Regions from separate parts of the Arthrobacter sp. fls2-241-R2A-172 genome, predicted to be linked through region 1. Evidence: riboswitches for the same ligand, from Rfam matches in the RefSeq annotation. Region 1 holds a riboswitch; each other region holds the start of a gene.
The links. A riboswitch is a leader RNA that binds a small molecule or an ion and turns the genes downstream of it on or off. The one in region 1 is predicted to bind thiamine pyrophosphate.
Positions count from the first base shown of each region.

Region 2: another riboswitch for thiamine pyrophosphate. It lies ahead of QRM57_RS17385 (ECF transporter S component); the one in region 1 lies ahead of thiD (bifunctional hydroxymethylpyrimidine kinase/phosphomethylpyrimidine kinase).
Region 3: another riboswitch for thiamine pyrophosphate. It lies ahead of thiO (glycine oxidase ThiO); the one in region 1 lies ahead of thiD (bifunctional hydroxymethylpyrimidine kinase/phosphomethylpyrimidine kinase).

Region 1 covers NZ_JARVTB010000002.1:495,343-505,873, reverse strand. Annotated here, with positions in the region: gene QRM57_RS05190 (Rne/Rng family ribonuclease) at 1-1,869, shown strand, start outside; TPP riboswitch at 2,034-2,132, shown strand; gene thiD (bifunctional hydroxymethylpyrimidine kinase/phosphomethylpyrimidine kinase) at 2,123-3,634, shown strand; gene rplU (50S ribosomal protein L21) at 4,010-4,318, shown strand; gene rpmA (50S ribosomal protein L27) at 4,381-4,644, shown strand; gene obgE (GTPase ObgE) at 4,779-6,365, shown strand; gene proB (glutamate 5-kinase) at 6,355-7,536, shown strand; gene QRM57_RS05160 (glutamate-5-semialdehyde dehydrogenase) at 7,533-8,897, shown strand; gene QRM57_RS05155 (hypothetical protein) at 8,980-9,219, shown strand; gene nadD (nicotinate-nucleotide adenylyltransferase) at 9,224-9,898, shown strand; gene QRM57_RS05145 (hypothetical protein) at 9,907-10,531, shown strand, end outside.
Region 2 covers NZ_JARVTB010000013.1:14,617-25,147, reverse strand. Annotated here, with positions in the region: gene QRM57_RS17400 (GNAT family N-acetyltransferase) at 1-21, shown strand, start outside; gene QRM57_RS17395 (energy-coupling factor transporter transmembrane component T family protein) at 18-812, opposite strand; gene QRM57_RS17390 (ABC transporter ATP-binding protein) at 809-2,374, opposite strand; gene QRM57_RS17385 (ECF transporter S component) at 2,374-2,994, opposite strand; TPP riboswitch at 3,072-3,208, opposite strand; gene QRM57_RS17380 (NUDIX hydrolase) at 3,479-4,162, shown strand; gene QRM57_RS17375 (DUF4235 domain-containing protein) at 4,199-4,459, shown strand; gene mnhG (monovalent cation/H(+) antiporter subunit G) at 4,549-4,932, opposite strand; gene QRM57_RS17365 (MrpF/PhaF family protein) at 4,922-5,200, opposite strand; gene QRM57_RS17360 (Na+/H+ antiporter subunit E) at 5,197-5,763, opposite strand; gene QRM57_RS17355 (Na+/H+ antiporter subunit D) at 5,760-7,328, opposite strand; gene QRM57_RS17350 (Na(+)/H(+) antiporter subunit C) at 7,325-7,825, opposite strand; gene QRM57_RS17345 (Na+/H+ antiporter subunit A) at 7,822-10,531, opposite strand, start outside.
Region 3 covers NZ_JARVTB010000004.1:580,605-591,135, forward strand. Annotated here, with positions in the region: gene QRM57_RS10880 (YflT domain-containing protein) at 1-345, shown strand, start outside; gene QRM57_RS10885 (aminopeptidase P family protein) at 448-2,031, opposite strand; gene QRM57_RS10890 (PHP domain-containing protein) at 2,112-2,957, shown strand; gene QRM57_RS10895 (MarC family protein) at 2,957-3,565, shown strand; gene QRM57_RS10900 (DNA-methyltransferase) at 3,576-4,454, opposite strand; gene QRM57_RS10905 (DEAD/DEAH box helicase) at 4,463-6,151, opposite strand; gene QRM57_RS10910 (RNB domain-containing ribonuclease) at 6,428-7,906, opposite strand; gene thiE (thiamine phosphate synthase) at 7,973-8,656, opposite strand; TPP riboswitch at 8,684-8,803, shown strand; gene thiO (glycine oxidase ThiO) at 8,796-10,049, shown strand; gene thiS (sulfur carrier protein ThiS) at 10,046-10,282, shown strand; gene QRM57_RS10930 (thiazole synthase) at 10,286-10,531, shown strand, end outside.

The sequences.
Region 1 (10,531 bases):
AACCTTGAAGGCCAGCCGCGCCGGATCGAGAACGCCCTGAAGTCAGGCGATTCTGTCCTGGTGCAGGTCACGAAGGACCCCGTGGGTCACAAGGGTGCCCGGCTGACCAGCCAAATTTCGCTGCCGGGCCGCTACCTGGTGTACGTACCGGGCGGCTCAATGACCGGTATCTCCCGCAAGTTGCCGGACGTCGAACGCAACCGCCTCAAGCGCATCCTTAAGGACCGCTTGCCGGAAAACGCCGGCGTCATTGTCCGCACCGCAGCTGAAGGTGCCTCGGAAGAAGAGCTGACGCACGACATCAACCGCCTGCGCGCTCAGTGGGAGGGCATTGAGGGGCAAGCCTCCTCAACCAAGGTCCTTGCACCGGAATTGCTGTACGGCGAACCCGACCTGACCATCAAGGTAGTGCGCGACGTCTTCAACGAAGACTTCTCCAAGCTGATCGTCTCCGGCGACGACGCATGGGACACCATCGAGGCCTACGTGACCTACGTTGCCCCTGACCTGGTGGGCCGCCTCGAGAAGTGGACCAAGGACCAGGACATCTTCGCTGCCTGGCGCATCGACGAGCAGATCCACAAGGCCCTGGAACGCAAGGTCTTCCTGCCCTCGGGTGGTTCGTTGGTCATTGACCGCACCGAAGCCATGACCGTGGTGGACGTCAACACCGGAAAGTTCACCGGCAGCGGCGGCAACCTCGAAGAGACTGTCACCAAGAACAACCTCGAAGCTGCCGAGGAAGTAGTCCGCCAGCTGCGCCTGCGCGATATCGGCGGCATCATTGTCATCGACTTCATCGACATGGTCCTGGAATCCAACCGCGATCTTGTGCTGCGCCGCATGGTTGAGTGCCTTGGCCGCGACCGTACCAAGCACCAGGTCGCTGAAGTCACGTCGTTGGGCCTGGTGCAAATGACGCGTAAGCGCATGGGCACCGGCCTCCTCGAGGTCTTCGGCGAGCAGTGCGAGCACTGCGCCGGCCGTGGCGTCGTGACACACGATGAGCCGGTGGAACACCGCCGTGCCAACGTTGTGGCCGCTGAGCACCACCGCCCGCACACAGAGACACAGCAGCAGCAACCGGCGGCCCGTACGGAACGGAAGCGCCGCCGAGGCAAGGGTGGGGGACAGGCTGTTTCCGAAGCCCCCGCTCCGGTTCAGTCTGCGCCGGCCGCGCCCGCGGCCTCGCCAACGCACCATGAACCGCAGGACCCTGCGCGCCAGGCAAAGGCCGAGGCAACCCGCGCTGCGTTGGCTACCATTGCGGCTGCAGCGCACGCTGCCCACCTGCACGACGACGAGGTTCACCGTGCAGAGGAACTGGCGCGGTCAACGCATCAGACGGCTGCCGACGAACCCGTAGCTCATGGCAACGACGAAGAATCAACGGCCCACGAGGCAGCAGTCCGGGAAGCACGCTCCACCCCGGTCCTGCGTTTCGGTGGCGAAGAAGTCGCTTTGCCGTTCGTTGAACACCAGGACGAACCACAGGCGGCCAAACCGGCAATGAGCCTGGATCTGCTGGCGGAGGCATTCTCCCACCTGGGAGCGGCGCCGGAGGCGGAAGCGGAACCAGCTGCCGTCCGCGAAGCTTTTGGTGCCCCGAAGGTGGCAGCCCCGGCTCGGGCCGCTGAGCAGGATCGGGAAGCCGCTTCGACGTCCGGGAGTCGCCGGGGTCGCCGTAACCGCAGCGCAAGCAGGGCCCAAGGTGCGGCCAACGAAACCAGCGTTGAACACCATGAAGTGACTGCGTCGGCGCCACAAGGTTCGTCCCACGAGGCTAAGGCCCCTGTGGAACCAGCCAAAAAGGCACCCGCAGACGAGCCCATCATCCTGGGAGTCGGCGTGCCGGCTTCCGAGCTCTGATCCGCTCACGGCTTATCGGACCCCGTAGCAACTGCCCCGGCAGTCGCTACGGGGTCTTTTGCGCGTCCAGGACGTCCATGGCCAGACCTGGGGACGTCAATGGGTCATATCCGGGCCCCTACGCAGCGCTGTTCCCGGGCCGGGCTGCTTCCCGGTTAGGCTGGGGGACAGACACGGGGTGCCTGGCGTTGGGCCGGGCTGAGATCCAGACCCGTTGAACCTGTCCGGTTAGCACCGGCGAAGGGATGTCCACATGACTGCAGCATATTCTCCTGTCTACCCGGTTGCTTCGGGCAGGCCAACACCGCGGGTGCTGAGTATCGCCGGCTCCGACCCTTCCGGTGGGGCAGGGATCCAGGCGGACTTGAAGAGCATCGCGGCCCACGGTGGTTACGGCATGGCTGCAATCACCGCCCTCACAGCCCAGAACACCGTGGGCGTCAGCGCCGTCCACGTGCCCCCCGTCGAATTTCTGCGCCAACAACTGGACGCCATCAGCAACGACATTGAGATTGACGCCGTCAAAATCGGCATGCTCGGCGACGCAGAGGTCATCGACGAAGTCCGCAGCTGGCTCGAAAAGGTGCGTCCCGCCGTCGTGGTCCTGGACCCGGTGATGGTGGCAACCAGCGGAGACAGGCTCCTGCGCGAGTCCGCTGAGAAGGCGTTGCGTTCGCTTTTGCCCCTGGCAGACCTCCTGACCCCGAACCTTCCCGAGCTGGCGGTGCTCCTGGGTGAAACGGAGGCGACGGACTGGGCTTCGGCGCTGGACCAGGGTAAGCGGTTGGCCGCTGAGTACGGGAACACGGTCCTTGTGAAGGGCGGCCACTTGGCGGGAACGGCGTGTCCTGATGCTTTGGTGAATACGAGCGGGTTGCTGCGGCAGGACGTGGTCGAGGTCGACGGGCCCCGCATCGATACCCGGAACAGCCACGGCACAGGGTGTTCGTTGTCGTCCGCCCTGGCCACGGTGCAGGTTAGCACGGGGGACTGGGAAGCTTCACTGCGGGAGGTGAAGCCTTGGTTGCTTGAGGCTTTGAGGCAGTCCGGGGCGTTGGAAGTAGGACGAGGAAGCGGGCCGATCCACCACTTCCACCACCAGCGGAGTCTGAGGCCCGGCGAGTTCGCAGCGACTTTGTGGGAACTCGCACGCGCGGAGCTCGAGGCGATCCATCGGCTTGGCTTCATCGATGGCCTTCAGAAGGGCAGCCTGCCGGAATCCGCGTTCGGCTATTACCTGGCCCAGGACGCGATCTACCTCAACGGCTACTCCCGGGTCCTGGCCCGGGCCAGCGCCCTGGCTCCTACTGAAGACGAGCAGATGTTCTGGGCCAAGGGCTCCCGGCAGTGCCTGGAGGTCGAGTCGGAATTGCACAGGAACTGGCTCAGCAGCCGCGACGTGTCCGGGACAACGGGTCCCGTGACCAAGTCCTATGTGGACCATTTGCTGGCCTGTTCGGCATCGGGAAGCTACGCGGTGCTGCTGGCGGCGATTCTTCCCTGCTACTGGTTGTACGCGGAAGTGGGCCAGAAACTCCACCACGCCTACGTGGAAGCAGGTTCCCCTGTGGACCACGCATACGCGGAGTGGTTGAAGACGTACGCCGACGAAGACTTCGCCGAGGCAACCAGGACTGCGATCAAGCTCACGGACGCGGCGGCCCTTGCGGCCTCGCCGGCGGATCGCGAGGCCATGATGGAAGCCTTCACCCAGTCCTGCCGCTACGAAACTGCCTTCTTCGACGCGCCACGGGTTTTCTCATGACCTCTCGGGTCGGGCGTCCGGGCGGGTAATTTGCGAGGCTCGCCGCGCGTCGCAGGGCAAATCGCGTTAATCGTGCCCAAACCCTGTAGGCTGTATGGGCACGGTGCCGGGAGAGTCCGTTACAACTGGTGACGCGAGTCACGTGGTAGCCTCCGGACCCGGCCTCATTTGCAGCTGAAGGTCAAACTAGCGTAATCTTGATCTTCGGTGCTTACGCCAACACTTGGGTTATGCCCCTTGGAATTGTTCATGGGATGACTCGCGGACTTCGTTCAGAAGTCCACGGCGTTGAGGCACAGCGCGAACCAAGCCTGATTCCGGTTCAGGTTCCGCACGCAAATTTAGTTATAAACGTCGAGAGAAGTGAGTACCCAAGTGGTGTACGCGATTGTCCGCGCAGGCGGCCGCCAAGAAAAAGTTTCCGTTGGAGACTACGTAACGCTTAACCGCGTCCCCGGTGGAGCCGGTAGCACGCTTGAGCTGCCCGCCTTGCTCCTGGTTGACGGCGACAAGGTCACCTCCGCAGCTGCGGAACTGGCCAACGTCAAGGTTACGGCTGAGATCCTCGAAGACCTCCGTGGTCCGAAGATCGTCATCCAGAAGTTCAAGAACAAGACCGGCTACCGGAAGCGTCAGGGTCACCGTCAGGAACTGACCAAGATCAAGATCACCAGCATCGCGTAACTTTCGTTACACGCTGTTCAGGTTTTTCAGTTTCCCCAGAAATTTAGAGGCAGGCATTTCACATGGCACACAAAAAAGGCGCGAGTTCCACTCGCAACGGTCGTGACTCCAACGCTCAGTACCTGGGCGTAAAGCGCTTCGGTGGTCAGGTAGTTTCCGCAGGCGAGATCATCGTTCGCCAGCGTGGAACCCACTTCCACCCCGGTGCAGGCGTCGGCCGCGGTGGCGACGACACCCTGTTCGCTCTCCAGGCCGGTGCGGTTGAGTTTGGTACTCGCCGCGGCCGTCGCGTAGTGAACATCGTTGCTGCTGCAGCTGCAGAGTAAAAACAAGTTCTGAACCGGTGGAGCGGGCCAAACGGCCCGCTCCACCGTTCTTTTAACCGCATTACAATCGACTGGGGCGCTTGGGCGCACTGGTTTTGCAACAACGCTGTACAACAGCAACTGAGGAGATCCACGTGGCGAGCTTTGTAGACCGGGTAGTCCTGCACGTATCCGGCGGAACCGGCGGCCACGGCTGTGTCTCTGTTAAGCGGGAGAAGTTCAAGCCGCTCGGCGGGCCCGACGGCGGCAACGGCGGCAATGGTGGCGACGTCATCCTTCGGGTGTCGGCCCAGACCACCACCCTGCTCGACTACCACCACGCACCCCACCGCCACGCCACCAACGGTGGTCCGGGCATGGGTGACTGGCGCGGTGGCAAGAACGGCGAAACCCTGATCCTTCCGGTACCGGATGGCACTGTGGTCAAGACCAAGGACGGCGAAGTCCTGGCTGACCTCGTGGGCGAAGGTACTGAGTACATCGCTGCCGCCGGCGGCCAGGGTGGCCTCGGCAACGCGTCGCTTTCCTCGCAGAAACGCCGGGCTCCCGGCTTTGCCCTCCTGGGCATCGAGGGCGAATCCAGCGATATTGTTCTGGAACTGAAGTCCATTGCCGACATCGCCCTGGTTGGCTTCCCGTCGGCCGGCAAGTCCAGCCTCATCGCAGCCATGTCCGCTGCCCGGCCCAAGATTGCCGATTACCCCTTCACCACCCTCATCCCCAACCTTGGCGTGGTCCAGGCCGGCGATGTCCGCTTCACCATTGCCGATGTTCCGGGCCTGATCGAGGGAGCAAGCGACGGCAAGGGACTCGGACACAACTTCCTGCGCCACGTAGAGCGTTGCGCCGCCTTGGTGCACGTCCTTGACTGCGGAACCCTGGAATCCGATCGGGATCCTTTGTCCGACCTGTCGATTATCGAGGCCGAACTCGACAAGTACGCAGTGGACATGAGCTACGCCGGTGTGGACGGTGAGGTGGTGCCGCTGAACGAACGCCCCAAGCTGGTTGTCCTCAACAAGGTGGATCTTCCGGACGGCAAGGACATGGCCGAGTTCGTTCGCCCGGACCTCGAAGCCCGCGGATACCGCGTGTTCGAAGTCTCGGCCACGAGCCACGAAGGCTTGCGCCAACTGGGCTTCGCCATGGCAGAGATCGTCAAGGCCGCGCGTGATGCGGTAGCGACTGCGCCCCCCAAGGTGGCACCTCCGGTCCTTCGTCCGCGCGCGGTCAACGAGTCCGGCTTCAAGATCCGCCGCGAAGAAAAGAACCTCGAGCCGCTGTTCCGTGTCCTGGGCGAGAAGCCCGTTCGCTGGGTCAAGCAGACCGACTTCACCAACGAGGAAGCCATTGGATACCTTGCCGACCGGCTGGCGAAGCTCGGCGTCGAAACCGAACTGTTCAAGGTCGGTGCCAAGCCGGGCGACACCGTGGTCATCGGCGAAGATGACGGCGTTGTCTTCGACTGGGAGCCGACCATGATGGCCGGCGCCGAGCTCCTGGCAACTCCGCGCGGCACGGACATCCGCGTTGCCGACATCGGGGACCGGCCCACGCGTTCGCAGAAGCGCGAAGAACAGGTTGAACGCCGCGAAGCCAAGGCTGCTGCGCGTGCCGAGCTTGAAGCTGAGCGCAAGGCGGGCATCTGGACCGAGTCCGTCAGCGGCCGGCGCGCCCAGGCCGTGAAGGAAAGCAACCTGGACGCCGGTGATGACGACTAGGACCGTCGACGCACCGAACTCCGCCGAGGGCCTCGAACGCAACGCACTGGCCACCGCCAAGCGGATTGTCGTCAAAGTGGGTTCCTCGTCGCTGACGAGTATCAAGGGCGGTATTTCCGAGAAGTCCCTTGCGGGGCTGGTTGACGCCCTGGCCCACCAGCGCAATGCGGGCACCGAAATCATCTTGGTCTCCTCTGGTGCCATCGCCGCTGGCCTGGCTCCGTTGGGCCTTGCCAAGCGCCCGAAGGACCTGGCCACGCAGCAGGCAGCAGCCAGCGTCGGGCAAGGACTCCTGATGGCCCGCTACACGCAGGCATTCAGCGCGCATGGGATCACTGTCAGCCAGGTCCTGTTGACGGCCGACGACCTCATGCGCCGCACGCAGCACACCAATGCGTTCCGTGCTTTGGATCGGCTGCTGAACCTCGGCGTGGTACCGGTCGTGAACGAAAACGACACTGTTGCTACCCACGAAATCCGTTTCGGCGACAACGACCGGCTGGCTGCCTTGGTGGCCCACCTGGTCCGCGCCGACGCGCTCGTGCTGCTGTCCGACGTCGACGCCCTCTACGACGGTCCGCCGTCCCAGGGTGCGCAGCGGATTCCGCTGGTCCGCGGTCCGCAGGACCTTGAAGACGTCACCATTGGCAAGGCGGGCAAAGCCGGTGTGGGAACGGGCGGAATGATGACCAAAGTGGAGGCTGCCTCCATCGCCGCCGGTTCCGGTATTCATGCACTGGTCACCTCTACCGCCAACGCCGCGGCTGCCCTGGCCGGCGAGGACGTGGGGACGTGGTTTGCCGTGAACGGAAACCGCAAGCCGGTCCGCCTGTTGTGGCTGGCCCACCTGGCGACCGTTCAGGGCCGCTTGATGCTCGACGACGGCGCCGTGAAAGCCGTGCGCGACCGGCACAGGTCGCTCCTGCCCGCGGGGATATCGGATATCAGCGGCGACTTCGAAGCTGGTGACCCCGTCGAGATGGTGGGCCATGATGGAACCGTGGTGGCGCGCGGCCTGGTGAACTACTCCTCGGAGGAACTGCCGCGGATGCTGGGACGGACCACGCAGGAACTCGGCCAAGCCATGGGCCGTGGTTATGACCGCGAAGTTGTTCATGTTGACGATCTGGTGCTCCTGGGGGCGCCGCGCTCATCTAAACTTGGAGCATGACTGAAGCGCTGACTCCCGACGCCCCTGTGATCTCCGACGTTTCCGGTGCTACCGGCCAGACGCCGGAGAACCCTGTGGCAGGCGGCGCTCCACTGTCGCCCGAGGATGTCCAGGCTGCGGTACACGCAATCGCCGACCGGTCCCGGAAGGCTGCCCGCCGCATGGGCCAGGCGAACCGTGCCTGGAAGGACCGCGGCCTGCGTGCGATCGGCGCAGCCCTGCTGGAAAACCGTAAGCATGTGCTGGAAGCCAATGCCAAAGATGTGGCGGTGGGCCGTGCCAACGGTACCTCCGCGGCGCTCTTGGACAGGCTCACGCTGACGCCCGCCCGCATCGACGGCTTGGTCTCCGCCCTGGAAAACCTTGCGGGGCTGCCCGATCCTGTGGGCAACGTGGTCCGTGGCCAAACGCTTCCCAACGGGCTGCGGTTGCGTCAGGTCAATGTGCCCATGGGTGTTGTGGCCGCCATTTACGAAGCCCGTCCCAACGTCACCGTGGATATCGCGGGACTCGCCCTCAAGAGCGGCAACGCCGTGATTCTTCGCGGTGGGTCCGCCGCCGCGCACACCAATGGTGCGCTGGTGCAGATCCTGCGCGAAGCGCTGGACTCCGTGGGCCTCCCGGCGGATGCGGTGCAAAGCGTCGACCAATACGGCCGCGAAGGCGCCAACGTCCTGATGCGCGCCCGCGGACGGGTGGATGTCCTCATTCCCCGCGGCGGACGCGAGCTCATCCAGACTGTGGTGACCAACTCCTCCGTGCCCGTCATTGAGACCGGGGAGGGGAACGTCCACATCTTCATCGACGAGTCCGCCGGCGAAGAGATGGCCGTGGACATCCTCCTGAACGCAAAGACGCAGCGGCCCAGTGTCTGCAACACCGTTGAGACGCTCCTGGTCCACTCCGGTTCCACCGTTCTTCCTGCCGTGGCCAAAGCACTCCGCGAGGCAGGTGTGACCCTCCACGTGGATGATCGGATTGCGGCTGCCCTGGGTGCCGGTGTGGAGACCGTCCCGGCCGACGACGAGGATTGGGCCACTGAATACATGGACCTGGATCTCGCCGTTGCCATGGTGGACAACCTGGACGACGCCGTAAACCACATCCGCAAGTGGAGCACCGGGCACACCGAAGCCATCCTCACCAACAACCTGGCAAATGCGGAGAAATTCATCGCAGACATCGATTCGGCCGCTGTGATCGTCAACGCCTCCACGCGTTTCACCGACGGCGGTGAGCTGGGGCTCGGCGCGGAGGTTGGGATTTCCACGCAGAAGCTCCACGCGCGCGGACCCATGGGCCTCACGGAACTCACCACCACCAAGTGGATCGTCCAGGGCGAAGGCCAAATCCGCAGCTAGCAACGCGGTAACATAGAACAGAAGTCCGGAACGGCGGGGAGTCCCGCCGTCGAAATCCTTTGAGAACCAACTAGGGGAGAAGATGCTGTTTCAGCAGATCGCCACGTCCATTGCCGCCGCGACAGAAGGCGGCCACGAGGAACTCGCCCCGCTGTGGGCCGAGCCGTGGGTCTTCGGCGTCTCCATGTTTGCCCTGCTGCTGGTTCTCATGTTCGTAACGTTGTCCTACACCAACCTGGGCAACCGTCACGAGGCAGTGGAAGAGCACTCCGATCCGCACCGCCAGCACCCCAACAAGCACACCCACGGCCAGGGCCACTAACATTATCGCCGCAATACCTCGCGGGGAGTCGGAGCGCAGGCTCCGGCTGGGCGTGATGGGTGGAACGTTTGATCCCATCCATCACGGCCACCTTGTGGCTGCAAGTGAAGTCGCAGCCAAGTTCGACCTTGATGAAGTGGTCTTCGTGCCCACCGGGCAGCCGTGGCAAAAGTCGCACAAGCAGGTCAGCGAGCCCGAGCACCGCTACCTCATGACAGTGATCGCCACAGCTTCCAACCCCCGCTTTACCGTAAGCCGTGTGGACGTGGACCGACCAGGCCCGACGTTCACTATCGACACCCTCCGCGACTTGAGGGAACTCCGTCCTGATGCGGACCTCTTCTTCATTACGGGTGCCGACGCTTTGGCGCAGATCCTGTCCTGGAAAGACGTCGACGAATTGTGGTCCTTGGCCCACTTTGTCGGCGTGACCCGCCCTGGACACGAACTGAACGATTTGGGCCGGACGGAGGATGTCAGCCTTCTCGAAGTGCCCGCCATGGCGATCTCCTCCACGGATTGCAGGACACGCGTCGGCGCGGGCAACCCTGTGTGGTACCTCGTGCCGGACGGAGTGGTCCAGTACATCGCAAAATATGGGCTGTACGCACCCCGGCCTTCGACAGGGGAACTGTCGCCCGCATTATCCGGATCAGACGACCAAGCACGTACTGAATGAGTTTTTAAATGAGCAGCCAGGAACAGCGACCCATCCGCAGCAGGCGCGAGCTTCGCCGTGCCCGGGAAGAGCACCCGGAAACAAGGCCGGGCGCTACGTCAAGCGACCCCGCAGAGGCGGCTGCCGCCGAAGAAGCCGACCGCCCGAATGCGCGTAACAGGCGCGCGGCAAACGCGCCCGTGGACGCTGTGGGACCCACAGCACAGGAGCGTTCATCCCAGATCCGCGCCCGTGATCGGGCAGCCCTGCGGACCATCAAGGACCTGGCTGACAAGGAGGAACAGCTCTCCGGTGGCGGCCCGCCAACGCGTCGCCAGCTGAGGTTGCAGCAGCTCCAGGCTGAAGTTGCCACGTCCATGAACCCCATCGTTCCGGCACCGGACGCGGGCAAGCCCGCAGCGGCGGCCGATGGCAAGCCCGTCACGGCTCCTGCCGATCCGGCAGCCTCCCCGACGACCGACGGAGCGGGCAAGAGCGGCCCAACAGAATCCGATATGTCGGTGGAGCAGGCCCTGGCAGTCCGCGAGATGATCGCGGCGCAGGTCCAAAACCAGACCGCGAAACTGGAACACATTGCCGAGCAGGACCCCCTGGCAGTTGATCCAGAGGTGTTGGCCCAGCAGATTGCCTTGG
Region 2 (10,531 bases), on a different contig from region 1:
CAGGACCGCGCCGCCCGTTAGCGCCAGACGAAGCTCCACGTCCCGGCGCCCACGGCGGCCAGCACAGCACCCGCTGCGATGACCACTCCGCCAAGGACCACCCAGATATCCAGCACCGAGTACGTGGATTCGCGCGCCCACGTCCGCTGGCCGCCGCCAAAGCCCCGCGCTTCCATGGTCACAGCCAACCGCGAAGCCCGCCGGACAGCCTGGACCAGCAACCCGAAGCTCTGGCCGAGGGTGGCTTTCAACCGCTGGAACGGGTTGCCTTGCGAACCGACACCCCGTGCACGGCGGGCCATGCCAATGGTCTGCCATTCTTCGGCCATGAGGCCCACCAAGCGCATGGCAGCGAGGGATCCCAGGACAAACCGGTGCGGCAGCTTCGCTTTCTGTGCCAAGGCATCGGCCAGGTCCGTTGGGTCGGTGCAGGTCATCAGGAGGATCGCCGGAAGGGCAATCGCCAGGCCGCGCAGCATGAAACCCAGCCCGAGCTCAAGGGAACCTTCGCTGATGGACCAGAGTCCGACGTCGAGCAGTACAGCGCCGCTGTCAGCCGCCACGATCGCTGTGCTCCAGCCACCAATCGCCGCAGCGATGATCAACGGCCAGGCCCGCTGCCACAAAAGCCGCAGCGTGAGCCCGGCAAGGGGGAACAGCGCCAGCTCGGCAACGAGCGCGGTTGATGCTGAGACCCAGTCGATGGAGAGGGCCAGCACCAGCGAAATCAGGAAGACCGCGACGAACTTGGCCAGCGGGTTCGCTGTGGTCAGCAGGGCGTGATTACCCCGCAGGTTCAATGCGTCCCTCATGCTGCACCGGCTTCCTGGCGGCTTGCTGCACGTGCCGCGGGGTCCAGGCGCAGCTCCGTGCCGCCCAGCACGGCGCTGAACTCCTGGTCGTGGGTTACGGAGACCACAGCCGTTCCGGCGTCGAGCAACTCCGAAAGGAACGACGCCAGCTCGGCCCAGGTGTTCGCGTCCTGGCCGAACGTGGGCTCATCGAGGACAAGGACTTTGGGATGCGCGGCGAGCACCGTGGCCACCGAAAGCCTGCGCTTCTCGCCGCCGGACAGCGTGTACGGGTTCGCGTTCACCAGATGCGTGAGCCGCAACCGCTCCAGCAGTTCGTCCACGCGTTCCTCGCCATGGCCAAGGTGCTTCGGACCAAACATCAGCTCATCCAGCACCTTGCCCGTGACGAACTGGTGCTCGGGTTCCTGGAATACGGTCCCGATGCGGGAAATCAGCTGGTCAGCCTTCCACCTGAACGGGTCGATCCCGGCCCCTTCTGAAAGCTCGACGGCGGCACTCACTTTGCCGTCCACCGGCGCCAAAAGGCCGGCCAGCGTGAGCGCGAACGTAGACTTACCGGCACCATTCGGACCAGTGATGGTGAGCGCTTGGCCCGCCCTGACCTGGGCGCTGACATCGGATTGCACAGGAACCGGAGAGATGGTCCGGAATCCCTTTCGGCGGGGCTTTTCTCGCGAGACTGCCACATCCTGGGCGGCAAGAAGCAGTTGCGCGGCGGAGGTCTCAGTGCGCCGGGCACGGGTTGCCGGGACGTATCCGGGAACCCAGACGCCGGCTGCCATCAGCATGGTCCGGGCCTCGGACAGGACCTGCTCCGGCGCCCCGTCCAACAGGACGCCCGGAGTGCCGTTGCCGCCGGATCCTGGCTGCAACACCACAATCCGGTCCACCAGGTCCTTCCACACAGACACGCGGTGTTCCACCACAACAAGGGTGGCTCCGGTCTTGTCGAGGCAGCGGCCCACTGCGTCCCGCACCTCAAGGACCCCTGCTGGGTCCAGGTTGGCCGTTGGTTCGTCCAGCAGGATCAGCCCGGGCCGCATCGCCAAAATCCCCGCAAGCGCGAGGCGCTGTTTCTGCCCGCCGGACAGGGCCGCCGTCGGATGATCCAACGCCAGTCCGCCGCCGGCAGCGGTCCGCAACCCGACGTCGTCGAGCGCTTCATGGACGCGGGCCCAAATTTCCTCCCGCGGCACGGCCAGGTTCTCGGCGCCGAAGGCGACGTCGTCCCCCACCCGGGACAGGACAACCTGCGTTTCCGGGTCCTGCTGCATCAGACCTGCGCGGCCGCGCTGCTCCCGGGGAGAAGCGCCGTCCAGCAGCAGCGAGCCAGTCTCGTCCGAGTCGTCTTCTTCGTCCCCCAACACCCCCGCGAGGGCATGCAGGAGCGTGGACTTGCCCGCACCCGAGGGGCCGAGCAGCAGTACCCGCTCCCCCGGTTCGATCCTGAGGTCAAGGCCTTGGATGGCTGGCGTGGCCCTTCCGGCGTGCCGCCATCCCCAGCCCTCGGCTGTGATGGCGGCAGGCCGGACGTGGCCGCCGCGTTCAATGACGGGCATCAGCTAAAGACGGGCTCCGAAGCGGCCTTGCGCGACGCGAAGGAACTAAGGACGCCGGTTTTCGCCAGGCCGCGGGTGGCAATCCATGACAGTGCGCCCGCAATGATCGCCCCGGAGATCGTGGTGAACGTGATGTAAGTGAGCTTGTCGATTGCCTCGTAGGCGATGTTCCAGCCCCAGGGAAGGAACGAGTCGTTGAGGCCGCAGAAGAGGCCCGCACCTGCACCGGCAAGGAGCGAGGTGGGCAGGTTGAACTTCTTGTAGAGGAACGCGGCGAAGATGAGCTCCGCGCCAAGGCCCTGAAGGACGCCGGAGATCAGTACGGTGGTGCCGTACTGGGAGCCCATGATGAGTTCGCCTGTGGCAGCAACGGACTCGCAGAACAGGGCGGCACCCGGCTTACGGATGATGAGCATGCCCAGGACCGCCGGAATCATCCAACCGCCAGCGATCAGGCCCGTCAGCGGCGGATACGCCGCGTTCATGGGGATGGATACCAGTGCGGCGCCTTGGGACCATGCCCAGAAAATCACGCCGCCGGCGATGGCGATCAAGGCTGCCACCACAATGTCTACAACACGCCAGTTATAACTGGTCTTCTTCACGCTTACCGTGGTCATTTTTCTGCCTCCTGAGTTACAGGAGGGGAAAGTGCTCCCCGGATTACCCGGCCGGCCTGCGCCGCCCGGTTCCGGACACTCTGAGAAGCTCGACTCCCTTGCGCCGGTACTAACCGGATCAGGTTCGAGGGTCTGCGGCTGTCCGCACTCTCAGCGCCCTCGCGGCTCCCGCATCTCTGCAGGTTCCGACGGCGGCGCTCCCCTGTCGTTATTAAATCTGCCCTGCTGGGCTGGTTCAGTTTACACCTGCACTCCGCGGTGGGGACTGCGGTCCGGTCACATTCCGGCCCACCCCCACCGTTGTGAGGCCCACTCTGCGCCCTTGCCCCACTCTTTGGCACGCACACCAGGCCTCGCAACCCAACGAACGCGCTTTTGCGAGGCCCACTCTGCACCCTTGCCCCACGCTTTGGCACGCACACCAGGCCTCGCAACGGACCTGAGAGAATGATCCAGCAACATCCAAAGCGAAGGGGCACACTTCATGACGGACCAACCCGGCTCTGGCCTCCCAGACAACGTTGACGTGGCTGAAGCACGCCTCGCCGCAAGCGTCATCCTGCTCCGCGATACCCCGTCCGGGCTCGAGGCGTTCGTCCAGCACAGGGTCAGCACCATGGACTTCGCCGCAGGAATGGTGGTTTTCCCGGGAGGACGCGTGGACCCCGCCGACCACTCCGGGTGGGACTACGCCACCGAACTGCTCAGCAGCCATGCGGCGGACTGGCAGGCCAGCTCCATCGGTTCCGACGATGCCGCTGCCAAAGCAGGAATGGTGCTCACAGCCGCGATCCGGGAGGTCCGTGAGGAAGCCGGACTGAGCATCGACGCCAGTGACCTGCGCCCATGGGCCAACTGGATTACCCCGATCGACATGCCCAAGCGTTTCGACACGTTCTTCTATGTGGCCAGGCCCTCGACGGACATGGAGCCCCACCACCAAACAACCGAAGCGTGGCAATCCCTGTGGATGCCCGTGGAGGGAATCCTCGCGGCAGAGGCAGCAGGCACCCTGAAACTGATGCCGCCCACCTTCTACCTCCTCAAGGAAATCGCCGGATACGGGACCGTCGGCGCCGTATGGTCGGCCGATCACCCTGTCGTCCCCGTGCTGGCACCTGCAGGCTCCCTGGCCGCCTTCCTCAAGGAACGGGAAAGCCGCCGCTAGCGTTGCCGGTCCACGCGTTGCGGCTAGGCTGGGGGCATGAACCTCTTCTTCAAGCTGATCGGCGCCGGAGTAAGCCTCGGGGCAGGCTTCGTCGGAACAAAACTCGTCAACAAAGGGTGGGAAAAGGCCACAGGCAACAAGCCGCCCACAGGCAACGATGACATGGAAACGAGCCTTCGCTCCGCCCTCACCTTCGCCCTGATCTCGGCGTTCGTGAGCACACTCATCCAGGTGCTGGCCAGCAGGGGCACCCAGCGTGCCATCGCCCGCTTCGCGAAGTCCCAGGACATCGTCTAGCGCATCACCGTTTGAAGCAACGCGGGGTCACTTCCGGCCCATAAATCCCCCTGGGATGGGCCGGAAGTGACCCCGCGTTGGCTTTAACCCTACGGGTCGACTTGCCCCGCAGCCGCCCTCTGAACGACGGCCTCAAGTTCGTCCTTGGTCAGCATCTCCCGGTGGCCGTGCTTGGTGCGGTACGCGGCCCGACCCACCATGTGTGCCGACACGGGCGCGGTCAGCAGCTGGAAAATCCATGCCACCAACAGCACGGGCCAAACCCACCAGGTCCGCATCTGCAGGCCGATGGCCGCCAGCATGAGGAACAAGCCCAGGACCTGCGGTTTGGTAGCAGCGTGCATGCGGCTCATCAGGTCAGGGAAACGCAGCAAACCCACCGCGGCACCGAGGGACATCAGCGCTCCCACCACCAGGAACACAGCGGTCACACCGTCGATGACGGCATCCACGCCGGTGGCATCAGGACTCATTGCTCTGTTCCCTCCGCTCAGCCACGAACCGGGCTACTGTCACCGAGCCAATAAAGCCGATCACGGCCAGCGCTACCAGCAGCATCAGGTTATTCAGGTGCCGGTTCACCGCCATGTCGATCGCCAAGGCTGCGCCGAGAATGGCCAGCAAAACGTCGGATGCCAAGACCCGGTCCAGCAGCGAAGGACCGATCGCGATCCGCACAATGGCGCCGGCAGCGGCCAGGCTAAGAATCACGGCCGTAACCATGAGGACGATTTCCTTCACAGGGCTGCCCCTTTCACGCCTGGACTGATCTCGGCTCCCAACGCCTGGACTTCCTCGCGGGTGCCCATGATGCGGATCAAGCCGGCTTCAATGTTCTGGACTTCCTGACGGATCTTTTCGATGTCAGCCTCTTGGTAAATGTTGAGCGCGTGCAGGTACAGCGTGGACGTCGATCGGTCCACTTCCACCACCAACGAGCCCGGAATCAGGGAGATGACGTGCCCTGTTGCCGTCACCATGAGGTCGGAATGGCTACGCAACGGAACGGCGACGACGGCGCTGCGCACCTTTGGCCCTTTGACCACAGCAAGGTACAGCACGAGGAAGCTCGCTGCCACCACTTTGGCGAGGAAGATCAGCGCGAACGGAATGGCGCGCAGTACGTTGAACCTGCCGCTGAGCTCAACGGGAGGCAAGTAGAAGAACTTTGCCACCAGGACCGCGATCAGAGCACCGAACAGCAGGTTGCCAGGGCTGAAATCCCGCCACAGGGCACCCCAGACGATGACCAGCCAGATGAGCAGCGGCAGTTCAGTACGGAAGGAGTTCGGTTTACGGCTCATTTGGCACCAGCCCTCTGCGGCAACGCCGGAATCTCCACCGAATCACCCAGGACCGAATGGATGTACGCCGAGCGGTCCAGCATGATCTCGGCCGAACCGTCTGCGAGGTGGAAGAGCGGCCCGGCAAACACCGTCAACGCCACCCCGAAAACCACCAGTCCCGCCGTCGAACCCACCATGGTGCGCGGGAGCACCCCGACGTTCCCACTGGCCAACAGCACAGGATCCGGGTATTCAGCGTCCTCGGGCTTGCGCCAGAAAGCCCTGTTCCAGACCCTGGCGATTGCCAACAAGGTCAGCAGGCTGGTGACCACGCCGCCGACCACCAAGGTGATGGCCAGCGGTGTGCCCAGTTCCACGCCTGCCTGCAGGAGGCCCAACTTGCCAAGGAAGCCGGAGAAGGGCGGTATGCCCGCCAAATTCATGGCTGGAACGAAGAACAAGAGGGCCAGCAGTGGCGAGAGTTTGGCCAGGCCACCCAGGCGGTCAATCGACGAACTGCCACCCCGGCGCTCGATAAGGCCCGTCACCAGGAACAGACTGGTCTGCACGGTGATGTGGTGCGCCACGTAGAAGACCGCGGCGCCCAGGCCTGCGACGGAACTCATGGCGAGGCCGAACACCATGTACCCGATGTGGCTCACCAACGTGAAGGACAGGAGACGCTTTATGTCGCTTTGGGCCAAAGCGCCCAAGATACCCACCACCATGGTCAGCAACGCCACCACCATCAAGGGGACGTTGAGGGTATCTCCCGGGAACAGCAACGTCTCGGTGCGGACCATGGCGTAAACGCCCACCTTGGTGAGCAAACCTGCGAACACCGCGGTGACGGGGGCCGGCGCTGTTGGGTAGGAGTCGGGAAGCCAGAAGGACAGCGGGAATACTGCGGCCTTGATGCCGAACGCCACCAGCAACATGACGTGCAGGAGGTTCTGGGTACCTTGGTCCAATTCGGCGAGCTTTACCGCAAGGTCGGCCATGGTGATGGTTCCAGTGGCACCGTAAATCATGGCGATGGCCACCAGGAACAACACGGACGACACCACTGAGACAACCACGTACGTGACGCCGGCCCGGATACGTGGCCCCGTCCCGCCCAAGGTCATCAGGACGTAGCTTGCCGTGAGCAGGATCTCGAAGCCAACGTAAAGGTTGAAGAGGTCGCCGGTGAGGAACGCGTTGGACACGCCTGCCACCAGGATCAGGTAGGTGGGGTGGAAGATCGAGACCGGCGCTTCCTGGTCGCCATCAGCCATGCCCTGGCCGGTGGCGTAGATCAACACCGCGAGGCTCACCACGGTGGACACCACCAGCATCAGCGAGGAGAACTGGTCCACTACAAGGACGACGCCCCACGGAGGCAGCCAACCGCCCAGGGTTACGGACGTGGTGCCGCCGTTCCACACGGATACCAGGAGCAGGCACTCGAGCAAGAGGGTGGCGCTCAGGATGCCGATGCTCACCGCCCGCTGGGCTGAGTGGTGCCGGATCAACAGGAATGCGAGTGCTGCACCCAGGATCGGCAGGAGGACTGCTAGCGGCGACAGGCTCGCGAGATTCACGCGCTGCCTCCTTCCTGGGTGGTGCTGGTGTGCGGCTTTTCCGTGGCTTCCGGATGGCTCCGGTCCGTCGTCGTGATGGGCGTTACGGCGAACTCCGAGGTTTCCAAGGGAACAATGGCGTCGTCTTCGGCGTCGAAGCTCGGAGTCTTGGCCACGCGGACGTCCTCAAGGTCGTCCTGGATCTCGTCCTGGCGGGCCAGGACCCACGTCCGGTAGATGATGCCCAACATGAAGGCGGTCACCGCGAACGAGATCACGATAGATGTCAGGATCAGTGCCTGCGGCAAGGGATCACTGTAAGCATCGGGGTTCGTCTCCTTGCTGAACAGCGGTGCCAGCCCGGCGTAGCCTCCGGTGCTCAGGATCAGGATGTTGGTGGCATTGGCCAGCAACATCAATCCCAACAGCACACGGGTCAGGCTCCGTTCAAGGATCAGGTAGATGCCGCAGGCGTAAAGCACGCCCATGACGATCAGCAGGGTCAGGTTGATACTCATGCGGTACCCTTCCCGGATGCGGCTGACTCGGCTGCTTCTTCGGCCAGTCCAGCTGCGTCTTCCTCTGCCAGCGAATTTTGGCCTTCAAAATGTTCGTCGATCTCGGCACCGAGACTACGGAGGACGTCAAGGGCCAAGCCCACCACCACGATGTACACGCCAATATCGAAAATTGTGGAGGTGACGAACTTGATGTTGCCGAACACCGGCAGCCAGAACTCGATAATCGCGCTTTGGAAAACCTGCCCGCCCAGGAAAAGCGGAACCACGCCGGAGGCCGCCGCCGTCGCAAGACCCGTCCCCAAGAGGGTTCCGGCGCTGACTGTCGCCGCCTCGCTCAACTCGAACCGCCCACCAGCCAGGTAACGGATGGTCAGGGCGAGTCCTGCGGTGAGGCCGCCCGCGAAGCCGCCACCGGGCAGGTTATGCCCAGCCAGGAGAAGGTAAAGGGAGAACACGATCATCGAGTGGAAGATCAGCCGGGTCACCACTTCGAAGATGATCGAACGGCGCTCCGGTGCCAAGGTGCGGCCGGCCACGAGCCAGGCATCGCGGGTCACGCCGGTGAACTTTTTCGCCACGGCCAGCGTGGCATCGGCCCGGGAACCACGTTCGACGCCGGTGCGGCGCCCCACGCTGCCTTCGGGCACCGCTTCGGAGGTCTTGATCCGGTCGCCACGGCTGCGGACGAAGATCAGGCTGGCGACACCCGTGGCGGCAATAGCCAACACGGAGATCTCACCAAAGGTGTCCCAGGCACGGATGTCCACGAGGGTCACGTTGACCACGTTCAGACCCCCACCGCCTTCGTAGGCCAAGCGCGGGAACTCCAGGGAAACAGGCGTTGCCACGCGGGCGCCCATGGCGTAGATCGCGACGAAGATCATGGTGATGCCGAACGCTGCACCGATGATCACACGGATCACCCTGAGCCTGCCGCCGGTCCTGTCCCGCAGCTCCGCGGGGAGGCTGCGCATGGCCAGCACGAAGGCCACCAGCACAATGGTTTCCACCAGCATCTGCGTCAGGGCGAGGTCCGGGGCGCCCTGCAGCGCGAACATCAGGGCGATTCCGTAGCCCGTCACGGACACCATGAGCACGGCAAGGAAGCGCTTGTTGGCGCGAACGGCCGCAAGAGCTCCCACCACGATGCCTGCACCGGCCACTATTTGCAGCGGGGAATTGGGGTCGATGAAGTAGATGCCCTCCGGCAAGGGCTTATTGGCCATGATCAGCGCCGTGGCCGGGACCGCGAACGCGACCGTCAGGATGACAGCCAGGTAGAAGTACAGCGAACCACGCTGGGTGCGGCCCGTGACCCACACAGCAATATCGTCCAAGGCGCCAATGGTGTTCTGGTAGGCGCGGTCGCCGTCCACCCAGTCCGGGACCAGGCCTTGGGCGCGGGAAACGAGATTGCGGCCGTAGAACATCGCGGCGCCGGCCGCGAACGTTATCGCTGTCAGACCCAAAGCCGGGGTGACGCCGTGCCACAAAGCCAAGTGTCCGGCGTCGACCGCGTCCGGACGGCCTGCGAACAATGCCGCGTAAGGCTGGATCCACGTATCCACCGGCACGGGCCACAGGCCGTAGGCGATCGTGAGCAGGCTCAAGATGGCGGGAGCTGCAAGGAACGCGGGTTTGATGGGCTTGAAAGGTGTGGGCTCCACACCGGGCTTCGTGGCGAAGGCTCCCCACATGAAGCGGGCGCTGTAGGCGAAGGTGAGGATCGATCCCACCACCAGGCCAACCAGTATCCAGATACCCCACGCCGGCGCGTCATGGCCCGTTCCGTAGTGGACGAACGCCTCAAAGACCGACTCCTTGGCCACGAAACCTGCCAAAGGCGGGACGCCGGCCATGGACGCTGCGGCGATTGCGGCCACAACACCCAATGCCCGTGAAGACCGGAATACACCGGAAAGCTTACGGATATCGCGTGTGCCGGATTGGTGGTCGATGATGCCAACCACCAAGAAGAGCGTCGCTTTGAACAGGCCGTGAGCCAGCAGAAGCCCGAGCCCCGCCAGCGCAGCATCGGGACGCCCGAGCCCCACCACCATAGTCAGGAAGCCGAGTTGGCTGACCGTGCCATAGGCGAGGATGAGCTTGATGTCGGTCTGCCTGAGCGCCCGGTAACCGCCAACAAGCATGGTGGCCAGGCCAAGCCCCAGGACCACGGGCAGCCAGAACTGTGATTCGGCAAACCCAGGGGCCAAACGGGCCACAATGTAGATGCCCGCCTTCACCATGGCGGCCGCGTGCAGGTAGGCGCTCACGGGAGTAGGGGCAGCCATGGCGCCGGGCAGCCAGAAGTGGAAGGGAACCAGCGCCGATTTGGTCACCGCACCGGTCAGGACAAGCACGACGGCGGCAGCAACCGCCCCCTGCATGGGCCCGGCCATGAGGGACCCGGCTTGGTCCAGGATGGTTGAAATGCGGTACGTTCCCGCGGCCTGGCCCAGGATGATGAGGCCCACCAGCATGGCAAGGCCACCGGCTGTGGTGACCATCAGGGCTTGAAGCGCCGATCGGCGGGCGGCCAGGCGGGTCCGGGCGTAGCCGATCAAAAGGTAGGACAGGATGGTGGTGAGCTCCCAGAAGATGAAGAGCATCAGGAGGTCATCGGAGGTAACCAAACCGAACATGGCTCCCGCAAAGGCGAGGAGTTGGGCGCCGAATCCACCGAGATCGGGATCTTTGTCC
Region 3 (10,531 bases), on a different contig from region 1:
CTGCTGCACCAGCTGCCGATGAACCCCTCGCAGGCGGCAGCGCCGCAGGCAACGAACTACAACCAGCACAGCGCTCCGCTGCAGCAGCCGGGCCAGGCGCCGGAAAGGCCATCCACATGGAATGACCCTTACGGCCAGCGCGGCACCGGTGAAACCGGCACGCAGGGGAACGGGGAACCCCAAGCCGGTGCGGCGCCGTCGAGCCACCAGCCGCCGTCGGCTGTCCGCTACCCCGACCTGCCGGACGGTAGGCCGCAGTACGGTGTCCGCGTGACCGAAGGCCACAATGCCCCGCATGAAGACGGACAGCAAGCCGGCTCCGAGGACACACCGAAACAGCAGTAGTCCCCGGCAAAGGACAAATTCAAAAGGCAAAGGGAAGGCCACCGGATCTCCGGTGGCCTTCCCTTTGTGTTGGCAGTTCCCTTGGAGTGCGCGGGCCAGTACCTAGCCCTGCGCCTCCTGGTAGATACCGGCCATCCATGATTCGACGTCGTCTGCCTTGCGGGGCAGGGCGGCGCTGAGGTTGACCGGGCCATCGGCCGTCATCAGGATGTCGTCCTCGATGCGAACACCGATTCCGCGGTACTCGGCAGGGATCGCCAGGTCCTCATTCTTGAAGTACAAGCCCGGTTCGATGGTAAAGACCATGCCCTCGGTGAGGATCCCGTCCAGGTAAAGCTCGCGCTTGGCCTGTGCGCAGTCGTGGACATCCAGCCCCAGGTGGTGGCTGGTGCCGTGCGGCATCCAGCGACGGTGCTGCTGGCCCTCGGGGCTGATGGCTTCCTCCACGGACACGGGGAGCAGGCCCCACTCGGCGAGGCGTTCGGCCAGGACAGTGGTTGCGGCCGTGTGGATGTCGCGGAACTTCACGCCCGGTTGCGCGGCTGCGAAACCGGCATCGGCTGCGTCAAGTACGGCTTCGTAGACCTTGCGCTGTACATCGGTGAAGGTGCCCGTGGCGGGCAGGGTGCGGGTGACATCGGCCGTGTAGAGGGAATCAGCTTCCACGCCGGCATCGAGGAGGAGGAGTTCGCCCGCGTTGACCTTGCCCGTGTTCCGGGTCCAGTGAAGGACAGTGGCGTTGTTTCCCGAGGCAGCGATGGTGTCGTAGCCGAGCTCGTTGCCTTCCTCGCGGGCGCGGGCGAAGAATGCACCCTCAACGACGCGCTCGCCGCGTGCGTGGGTCAGCGCCCGCGGAAGGGCGCGAACGACGTCGGCGAAGCCCTCCACAGTGGCGGCCACGGCGATCTTCATCTGCTCGATTTCCCACTCGTCCTTGAGGAGGCGCAATTCCGAGAGCGCTTCGCTGAGCTTCTCGTCCAAGGCATCGAGTTCGCCCAGGTCCAGGGTTTCGGGATCCTTGGCGGTGTTGTACCGGGCGGTGTCCACCAAAGCGTCAATGTTCTCGTCCACCTTGCGGACCAGGCGGATGGAGATACCACCGATTTCCGGGGCGCCTACGTTCTTGGTAATCGCCATTTCGAGTTCGGCGATATGGGCGCAGGAGAGGCCCAGGCGGGCCTCGAATTCCGCCAGCGTCGGACGGGCACCGATCCAGAACTCACCGGAGCGTGAGTCGGCGTAGAACTGTTCGGTATCGCGGCCGGCCAAGGGACGGAAGTAGAGCGTGGCGGTGTGGTGACCGCCGTCGTCGCCCTTGCCTTCAGCCACCGGCTCAAGGATGAGGACGGCGTCGGGCTCGTGGTCCAGGCCCAGGCCCGTGAGGTGCGCAAAGCCGGAGTGGGGCCGGAAACGGTAATCGCAGTCGTTGGAGCGGACCTTCAGCGGACCGGCCGGGATGACAAGACGTTCGCCTTTGAACAGTTCGGAAGTGGCACGACGGCGGCGTGCAGCGTGGTCTGCAACGGCGTCGCGCGCAGGGGTCACCTGCGGGGCGGCAGCCCAATTGCTGGCCATGAATGCTTTGAAAGCATCCGATGTTGGCCTCTGTGAGCGGTTGTTAACGCGCTCCTGCAGCGGCTGGGAATTTGCGGAGTCCATGGTTTGGGTGTTTTCGGCATCGTTCACCGTTACATCGTCCCACCAGTTCGGTGAGGAGGCCAACGGCGCAACGCTCCAAGGAGCCCTGCATCCCATAGGCTGGGAAAGTGAGGATAGACCTGCATGCGCACTCCAATGTTTCCGACGGAACCGAGACACCCGCCGGGGTGATCGTTTCTGCCGTATCGGCGGGCCTGGACGCCGTGGCGTTGACGGATCACGACTCCACCGATGGCTGGGACCAGGCTGCGGCAACCGCCGTGGAACTGGGGATTGCGTTTGTCCCGGGCATGGAGATCTCCTGCCGGACGGAGCAGGGCATCAGCGTCCACCTGCTCAGCTACCTCCACGACCCGTCCCACCCCGGCCTCCTCGAGGAAATCACCAAATCCAAGGACGCACGCCTCACCCGCGCAGAGCATATGGTGACGTTGCTGTCCGAGGACTATCCGCTGACCTGGGACGACGTGATCCACCATGTGGCACCCGGAGCGACGGTGGGACGCCCGCACATCGCCGACGCCCTGGTGGCCGCCGGAGTCGTCGCGGACCGCACGGAAGCGTTCACCTCCATCCTTACCTCCCATTCGCGGTATTTCGTGCAGCACTACGCGCCCAACCCGGCGGTCGCCGTCGAGCTGGTGCGCGCGGCAGGCGGCGTTCCCGTGTTCGCCCATCCGGTGGCTTCGTCCCGGGGACGGATCGTGGGGGAGCGCACCTACCGTGAAATGATCGACGCCGGCCTGCTGGGGGTTGAGGTGGACCACCGGGACAACCCGGAGGACGGCAGGCGGTTCCTGCGCGAGCTGGCTGCCCGGCATGGGCTGCTGATGACCGGATCCTCCGATTATCACGGCGCAGGCAAACCGAACGTCCTCGGCGAAAACACGACGCCGGCCGACGTCCTGGCCCGTATTGAGGACCTGGCGACGGGCAGCAAGGTAGTCCGTTGATGGACCTGCAGTTGCTGGCCTCGGTGATCGTTACGCTGTTCGTCATCATGGACCCGCCGGGTACAGTGCCGATCTTCATGTCGTTGACGGCCCAGATGTCACCGAAGGACAGGAACCGCTCGGCTTTTCAGGCTCTTTTGGTGGCCACGGGCGTGATCGTGGTTTTCGCGATTTTCGGCCAATCGATCCTGAACTACATGCACATCTCCCTGGCGGCCCTGCAGGGTGCCGGTGGCCTGCTGCTGGTGCTCATTGCCCTGCAGCTCTTGACGGGGTCCACCAGCGGCGAGGAAAACGCCGCGAAGTACAAGAACGTGGCCTTTGTTCCCTTGGGTACGCCGCTGATGGCCGGGCCTGGTGCGATCGTGGCGGTCATGGTCTTTGTCCAGCAGTCCAAGGACCTGTCAGGTTACCTGGCCGTTGGCCTGGGCATCGCGGTGGTGCTCGCCTCGCTATACCTGGCCATGCGGTTCGCGGGAGTGGTCCAGCGGGTCCTTGGGGAGAACGGAGTGGAGCTGGTGACCCGGATTGCCGGCCTTTTGCTCTCTGCCATCGCCGTACAGATGATCGCTGACTCGGTGACTGCCTTCGTGAAGGGTGTCGCCTGACAGCTCCAGGCTAGGACGCAGTGGTTTGGGCCTGGTGGAACTCGGCCTTGCTGCCCAGGCGTTTCCGCATGACTTCAATGGCCTGCTCGTTCTGGTCCACGCACACGAAGTTCCGGCCCAGTTTGGCCGCCACTGCCCCGAGGGTTCCGGAACCGGCAAAGAAGTCCAGGCACCAGTCGCCCTCGCGGCTTGATGCCGAAACAATCCGGCGGACCAGGCCTTCGGGTTTCTGCGTGGGGTAGCCGGTTTTTTCGCGCCCCGTCGGCGAAACGATGGTGTGCCACCAGACGTCCGTGGGCAACTTTCCCAGCTCACGTTTGGCGGGGGTCACCAAACCCGGAGCCATGTAGGGCTCCCGGTCCACTTCGGCGTTGTCGAAGTGGTACTTGGTGGGGTTCTTCACGTACACCAGGATGTTGTCGTGCTTGGTGGGCCAGCGGTTCTTGGCCCGGGCGCCGTAATCGTAGGCCCAGATGATTTCGTTCAGGAAGCATTCCCGGCCAAAGATGGCGTCGAGCATCACCTTGGCGTAGTGCACCTCGCGGTAGTCCAGGTGCAGGTACAGGGTGCCGTCGTCTGCCAGCAGGCGCCAGGCTTCCACGAGCTTGGGCTCCAGGAAAGACCAGTAGTCGCTGAAGGCGTCGTCATAGCTGTGCAGGGCGCCCTTGATGGTGTCGTAGGAGCGGCCCTTGAAGCCCACGCGGTCGCCGTCGCCGTCCGAGTTGCGGACCATCCGGGTTTCCTGGCGTCGTTGGACCCGCCCAGTGTTGAAGGGAGGGTCCACGTAAATGAGTGTGAAGGCGCCGTCCGGCAGCGTTGGAAGGAACTCCGCGTTGTCCGCGTGTACCACCAGGTTGCCGCCGTCCGGCGCCCAAACAGTTTCAGTCATTGAGAAAATTAAGCCTCGGTGCTGCCGGACTGGGCAGCTGCGGCCTCACCGGAGACTACTTCGCCGTTGCGGCGGCGGGTCCGGGTGCGACGTGTACGTGCAGGCTTCTCGGAATGGTCCGAGCCCGTTTCCGAGACTGCGGCAGCCGGGGCTGCTTCGCCTTCGGAGGTACGACGGCGGCGGGTACGGTTGCGTCCGCCCTCACCCTTGGATTCGCCGGAGTCAGCCTTGCCTGACCGGCCGCGGCCGCCGTCGCGGCCACGTCCGCCGTCACGGGAGCCATTGCGGTCCGAACCACCGGAGCGGGAGTTCTTCTTGCCGGTCTCACCCAGGTCCTCCAGGACCTCGGCGTCCACACCGGCCAGCGTGCGCTTGTTCCGGGGCAGGCGTCCCTTGGTGCCCTCGGGGATATCGAGGTCGGCGTAGAGGTGCGGCGAGGAGGAGTACGTTTCAACCGGCTCCGGAACGCTGAGTCCCAGGGCCTTGTTGATGAGTCCCCAGCGGGGCATGTCGTCCCAGTCAACGAACGTGACGGCGGTGCCCTTGTTGCCTGCGCGGCCGGTACGGCCAACACGGTGCAGGTAGATCTTTTCGTCTTCCACGCACTGGTAGTTGATCACGTGCGTGACGTCATCGACGTCGATACCACGGGCAGCGACATCGGTGGCAACCAGGACGTCCACCTTGTTGTTGCGGAAGGCACGCAGGGCCTGTTCGCGGGCGCCCTGGCCCAGGTCGCCGTGAATGGCTGCAGCCGCGAACCCGCGGTCCACGAGTTCCTCGGCGACCTTTGCGGCGGTGCGTTTGGTCTTGGTGAAGATGATGGTCCGGCCACGTCCGCGGGCCTGGAGGATGCGTGCCACGACTTCGGTCTTGTCCATGCTGTGGGCACGGTAGATGAGCTGGCGGATGTCCCGCTTGGTCAGGCCCTCATCGTTCGGGTCAGCTGCGCGGATGTGGGTGGGCTGCGTCATGTAACGACGTGCCATCGCGATCACGGGGCCGGGCATGGTTGCGGAGAAGAGCAGCGTCTGGCGCACGGCGGGGGTGCCGGCGATCAGGGTCTCTACGTCGGGAAGGAAGCCAAGGTCCAGCATTTCGTCGGCCTCGTCAAGAATCACCATCTTGACGTTCTTCAAGCTCAGGTGCTTCTGCTTGTAGAGGTCGATCAGTCGGCCAGGGGTACCTACGACGATCTCGACGCCCTTCTGCAGCGCATCGATCTGGGGTTCGTAGGCCCGGCCGCCGTAGATGGTGGCGATGCGCGCGTTGCGCTTGCGCGAGGCCGTCTGGAGATCGTTGGCGACCTGCACGGCAAGTTCGCGGGTGGGGACGATGACCAGTGCCTGCGGTGCGCCGGGAACGGCGAGCTTGTCATAGCCGGCGTCGTCGCGGCCTACAACGCGCTGCAGGGCAGGCACGCCGAAGCCGAGGGTTTTGCCTGTACCAGTCTTGGCCTGGCCGATGATGTCGTGGCCGCCCAGTGCGACGGGCAGGGTCATGGCCTGGATGGGGAACGGGTGGGTGATCCCGGCATCTGCCAAGGACTCCACGATGTCTGCGCGCACGTTGAAGTCTGCAAACGACTTCTCTTCGATCTCGTGGGGCTTCTCGTCCGAGACGATCGTTTCCTCGGGCTCGAGGGTTTCTGTTCCGGTGGGGTCCGTCAGGACTTCATGGGTATGCAATTCACTCACAGGGAGTTTCCTTATTCATTTGGGCATTGGCGCCGCATGCTCAACGGGGGCGGCATAGCCGTACCGGAGCACCAACGGGCGCGCAAGCAAGTCCAGTGGAAGCCGATCGCGGGCTATCTAAGTACTGGCACTGGTGACCAGTTGGTACATCTCAAGATCGCGTAGGGGCGGGCTTGTTGAGTTCAAAAATTAACTGAATCAACGACCGGGCATCCATTACTACACGCCCAGTCTATCCTCTGGGAGCCCGAAAGCCCGGATTGGGGATGAACGGCGCTATGGCAGCAGTTCAAACAGGATCTCCCGGCTGGCAATGTCAGCCTTGACCAGCCGGACGCGGACCTTGGTCCCGGACTCCAGTTCGCCGTCGCAACGGGCGGTCACGGCGGGCTCCGCTATTTGGACGATTCCGTAGGGACCGCCGTTCCCGTTGCCGTTGCCCTTTCCGTTCCCGTTCCCGTTAGGCTTCGAGCCGGAAATGACCACCGCATCGAACTCCTGGCCAACATGGTTGGCAACCAGTGCCGCCTCCACCGTGTCCAAGGCGGCGCGCTCGAGGCGGCCAGCGAGTTGATCGGACGAGGCCATGATCTCGGGCAAGGACGGCAAGGCTTCCCGGGCCCAGGCAGGGATGTCCCGCTTGTTGCTCAGTGCCTCGCAGATCACCAGGACGAAACGGTCGATGAGGCGGCGCAACGGTGCTGTGGTGTGCGCGTACGGAGCGCCGATGGCTGCCTGGATGATTTCCGTCGGGACCTCGCCGTCGAAAGGTGTGTAGTTGGCACCCCTGAACAACGTCCCGGCTGAGTGCAGGATGGCGAGTTGCTTTGGGTCTGATGCGTCCAGGGTCCGCAGGTATTCGCCGTAGCTGATCCGTCCGTCCCAGGGTTTACCAAGGGCCGTGGTCTGCCTTTTGAAGTGCCGCAGGGAGCGTTCATCCGGTGCGGGCATGGTGCGCAGTATGCCAACCTTGCCGTCCAGCATCAGCTGAGCTGCCGCCATCCCGGTCATGAGTGAAATCTGCGCGTTCCAGTCCTCCACCGGCAACGACGGGGCAGCAACGATCCTGTACCCGCCGCCGTCGGCCGCTTGGACGATCTCCTGTTCGGGCATGTTCAGGCTCGCGCCGCCGCGGAGGCGTTCGAGTTCAACCCGTTTCAACCCCACTTCCTTGAGGAGCTGCAGTACAGGCGGTGCCGTTCCGTCGTCGATCTGCTCCTGGACGCCCTTGTAACTTAGCTTGGCCCGGCTGCGCACGGTGGCGCGGCCCACTGTCACCGTCACTGCTTCGGCCTGCGCGTCCAGGACGAAATCCCAGACGAAGGCGCCACAGTCCTGCTCTGCCAGCAGGCTGCCGGCATGTTCGCTGATGACTTCCGGGTGCAAGGGAATGCGTCCATCCGGAGCATAGAAGGTCTGGCCGCGCCGGCGTGTCTCCGTGTCGAGGGCACCACCGGGAGCCACGAAGGACGGAACGTCGGCGATCGCATAGAGGACCTTGTAACCGTCACCGGCGCGCTCTATGAACAGCGCCTGGTCCAGGTCTGTCGACGTGGCCGGGTCGATGGTGACAAACGGAATGTCCCGAAGGTCGCGTTCAGGCAGCTTCAGGTCCGCCACGGCTTTTCGGGCTTCTTCCACTGCCCCCGTGGGGTAGTCGCCTGGGAGTTCCAGCTCCGTCCGGAGTGCGGCGAGGGCCGCTGCGAGCTGGTCCGACGAGTCGTCGACGTTGGGTGCAATCCGATGATGTGACACGAAAATCAGGGTAGCCCGGATTCCGGGGATCACACCATGTCAAGGCCGCACGGTGAGCGACTTTCGCTAAATTGAGTCCAGGGCTTCCAGCAGCGACTTGGCAGCCGCCGTCGGGTCTGCGGCTTCGGTGATGGCACGGACAACCACGATCCTGCTGGCCCCCGCCGAAAGGACCTGTTCCACGTTGCCCAGGTCGATGCCGCCAATAGCGAACCACGGGAGCTGCACGGCGCCGTCGGTCGTTTCCGTGGCACGCCTCATCGCTTCTGCGGCATATGTGACCAGGTCCGGCCCAACGGCTTGGCGCCCCGGTTTGGTGGGTGTCGCCCAAACCGGACCGACACAGAAATAGTCCAGGCCGCCGTCGCCGGTAGAAGCGGCAATGGCCGCATTGACCTGCTCCGGAGTGTGCGTGGAAAGTCCAATCGCGGCAGGGGCCGGGAGGAAGGTACGGGCCACCGGAAGGGGCAGGTCCTTCTGGCCCACGTGGAACACAGGAGCCCCGGAAACACTGGCAATATCGGCCCGATCGTTGACAGCCCACAGCCGTCCGTGCCGCTCGGCCACACTCCGCAGGATGGCCAGCAATTCCAGTTCTTCGGCTGCCTCGATCGACTTGTCCCGGAGCTGGATGATGTCCACCCCACCCTCGAAGGCGGCATCGACAAAGTCTTCGAAATCGCCCTGTCGCTTCCGGGCATCGGTGCACAAATAGAGTCGGGCTGAGGCGAGGGATTCAGGCTGGGTCATGGGAACCAGAGTAGTTCCTCTACACTGGGCACGTACTGCGGGAGCCGCGACGTTCGACTATGTGACCGTCCGGCTGAGAGGGCTTCAGCGCCGACCGCTTGACCTGATCCGGCTAATACCGGCGTAGGGAAGGGAACACATGGCAGACGCCATTCATGCAGATGTAGCCATTATCGGCGGCGGCATCATCGGGTTGGGCATCGCCCACCAACTGCGCAGGCTGGGCCGCTCAGTGGCCCTCATCGACCCTTGGCCCGCAAACGGCGCAACTTTCGCAGCGGCCGGGATGCTGGCACCCGTCAGTGAACTGCACTACCAGGAAGAAGAACTCCTGGAACTCATGGTCGAATCCTCCCGGCTGTGGCCCGCTTTTGTTGGCGCGCTCGCCGGAGGGGTGCACGCCGCCGGATACCGCACGACGCCGACCCTCGCCGTGGGTGCCGACGCCGCCGACCGCCGCGCGCTCGCAGACCTCCGGGTGGTACAGAAGGCTGCAGGCTTGGGAGTGGAGCCATTGGCCCTCCGGGAGGCGAGGGAGCGTGAGCCCTTGCTGAGTCCCCAAATTTCCTGTGCCTTCGACATCCCCACCGACCACCAGGTGGATCCCCGCAAGCTCGCCGCCTGCCTTTTGGCCGAACTGTCGGATCACTCTCCCGATGATCCGAGCTGGGTTACGGGGGCGGACAACGGATTCGCTGTGAAAGCGCTGGCACATCGTCTCCTGTGGGATGAAGGCAGGGTCTCTGGAGTCGAACTCGAGTCAGGCACCAGGGTCTTTGCCACCGAGACGGTGGTCGCAAACGGTCTGGGCGCCGCCGGCTTGGACGGCCTGCCCGAAGGGCTCACGCTGCCCCTGCGGCCGGTCTATGGTGACATCCTCCGGCTTCGGGTTCCGGACAACCTGCAACCTCTCGTTACCTCCACCGTCCGGGGGATAGTGCGGGGCGTTCCCGTCTACATCGTCCCCCGCGACGACGGCACCGTGGTGATCGGAGCGACCCAGCGTGAGGACGGACTGTCCACGGCCTCCAATGCCGTCTCAGCGGGCGGCGTCTACCAACTCCTGCGCGACGCCCAGGTCCTGGTCCCCGCGGTCGCCGAACTCGAACTCCTGGAGGCAACAGCCCGCGGCAGGCCAGGGACGCCGGACAACGCGCCGTTGCTTGGCCGCGTCGCCGGAACCAATGGCGACATTGAGGGTTTGGTGGTTGCCACCGGGTTCTTCCGTCACGGAGTCCTGCTGACACCGGTAGCCGCAAGGATTGTCGGCGAACTGATCAACGGATCGACCGATCCACAGTGGGCCCCTTTCCGCCCCGACCGCTTTACGGCCAGCGCAACCGGTCCACGGAACTTCGTCCCAGCACACGCCCGCAGCAAGGAAAGCGCATGAACATCAAACTCAATGGATCCGACCATGCAGTGGCCGATGACGCCTCTGTCAGCACCCTCGTCACCGCCATCACCGGCCGCGAACTGGACCACAGGGGACAGGCGGCCGACGGCGGCAAGCTGGGTGTCGCCGTCGCGCGCAATTCAGAGGTGGTGCCGCGCAGCCAGTGGGCGGCAACAGCACTCGCCGACGGCGATGAACTCGAACTCGTTACCGCAGTCCAGGGAGGCTGAACAATGACCACAACAAGCACTGCCCCCAGCACCGACGCCTTGGTGATCGACGGCGTCGACTTTGGTTCCCGACTGATCATGGGAACAGGGGGTGCCCCGAGCCTGGACGGTTTGGGCGCTGCGCTCCTGGCCTCGGGTACGGAGCTGACCACCGTGGCCATGCGGCGCTATTCGCCGGCAGAAACCGGGTCTCTCTTCCAGCTCCTGGTGGACCACAACATCCGGGTGTTGCCCAACACGGCCGGCTGT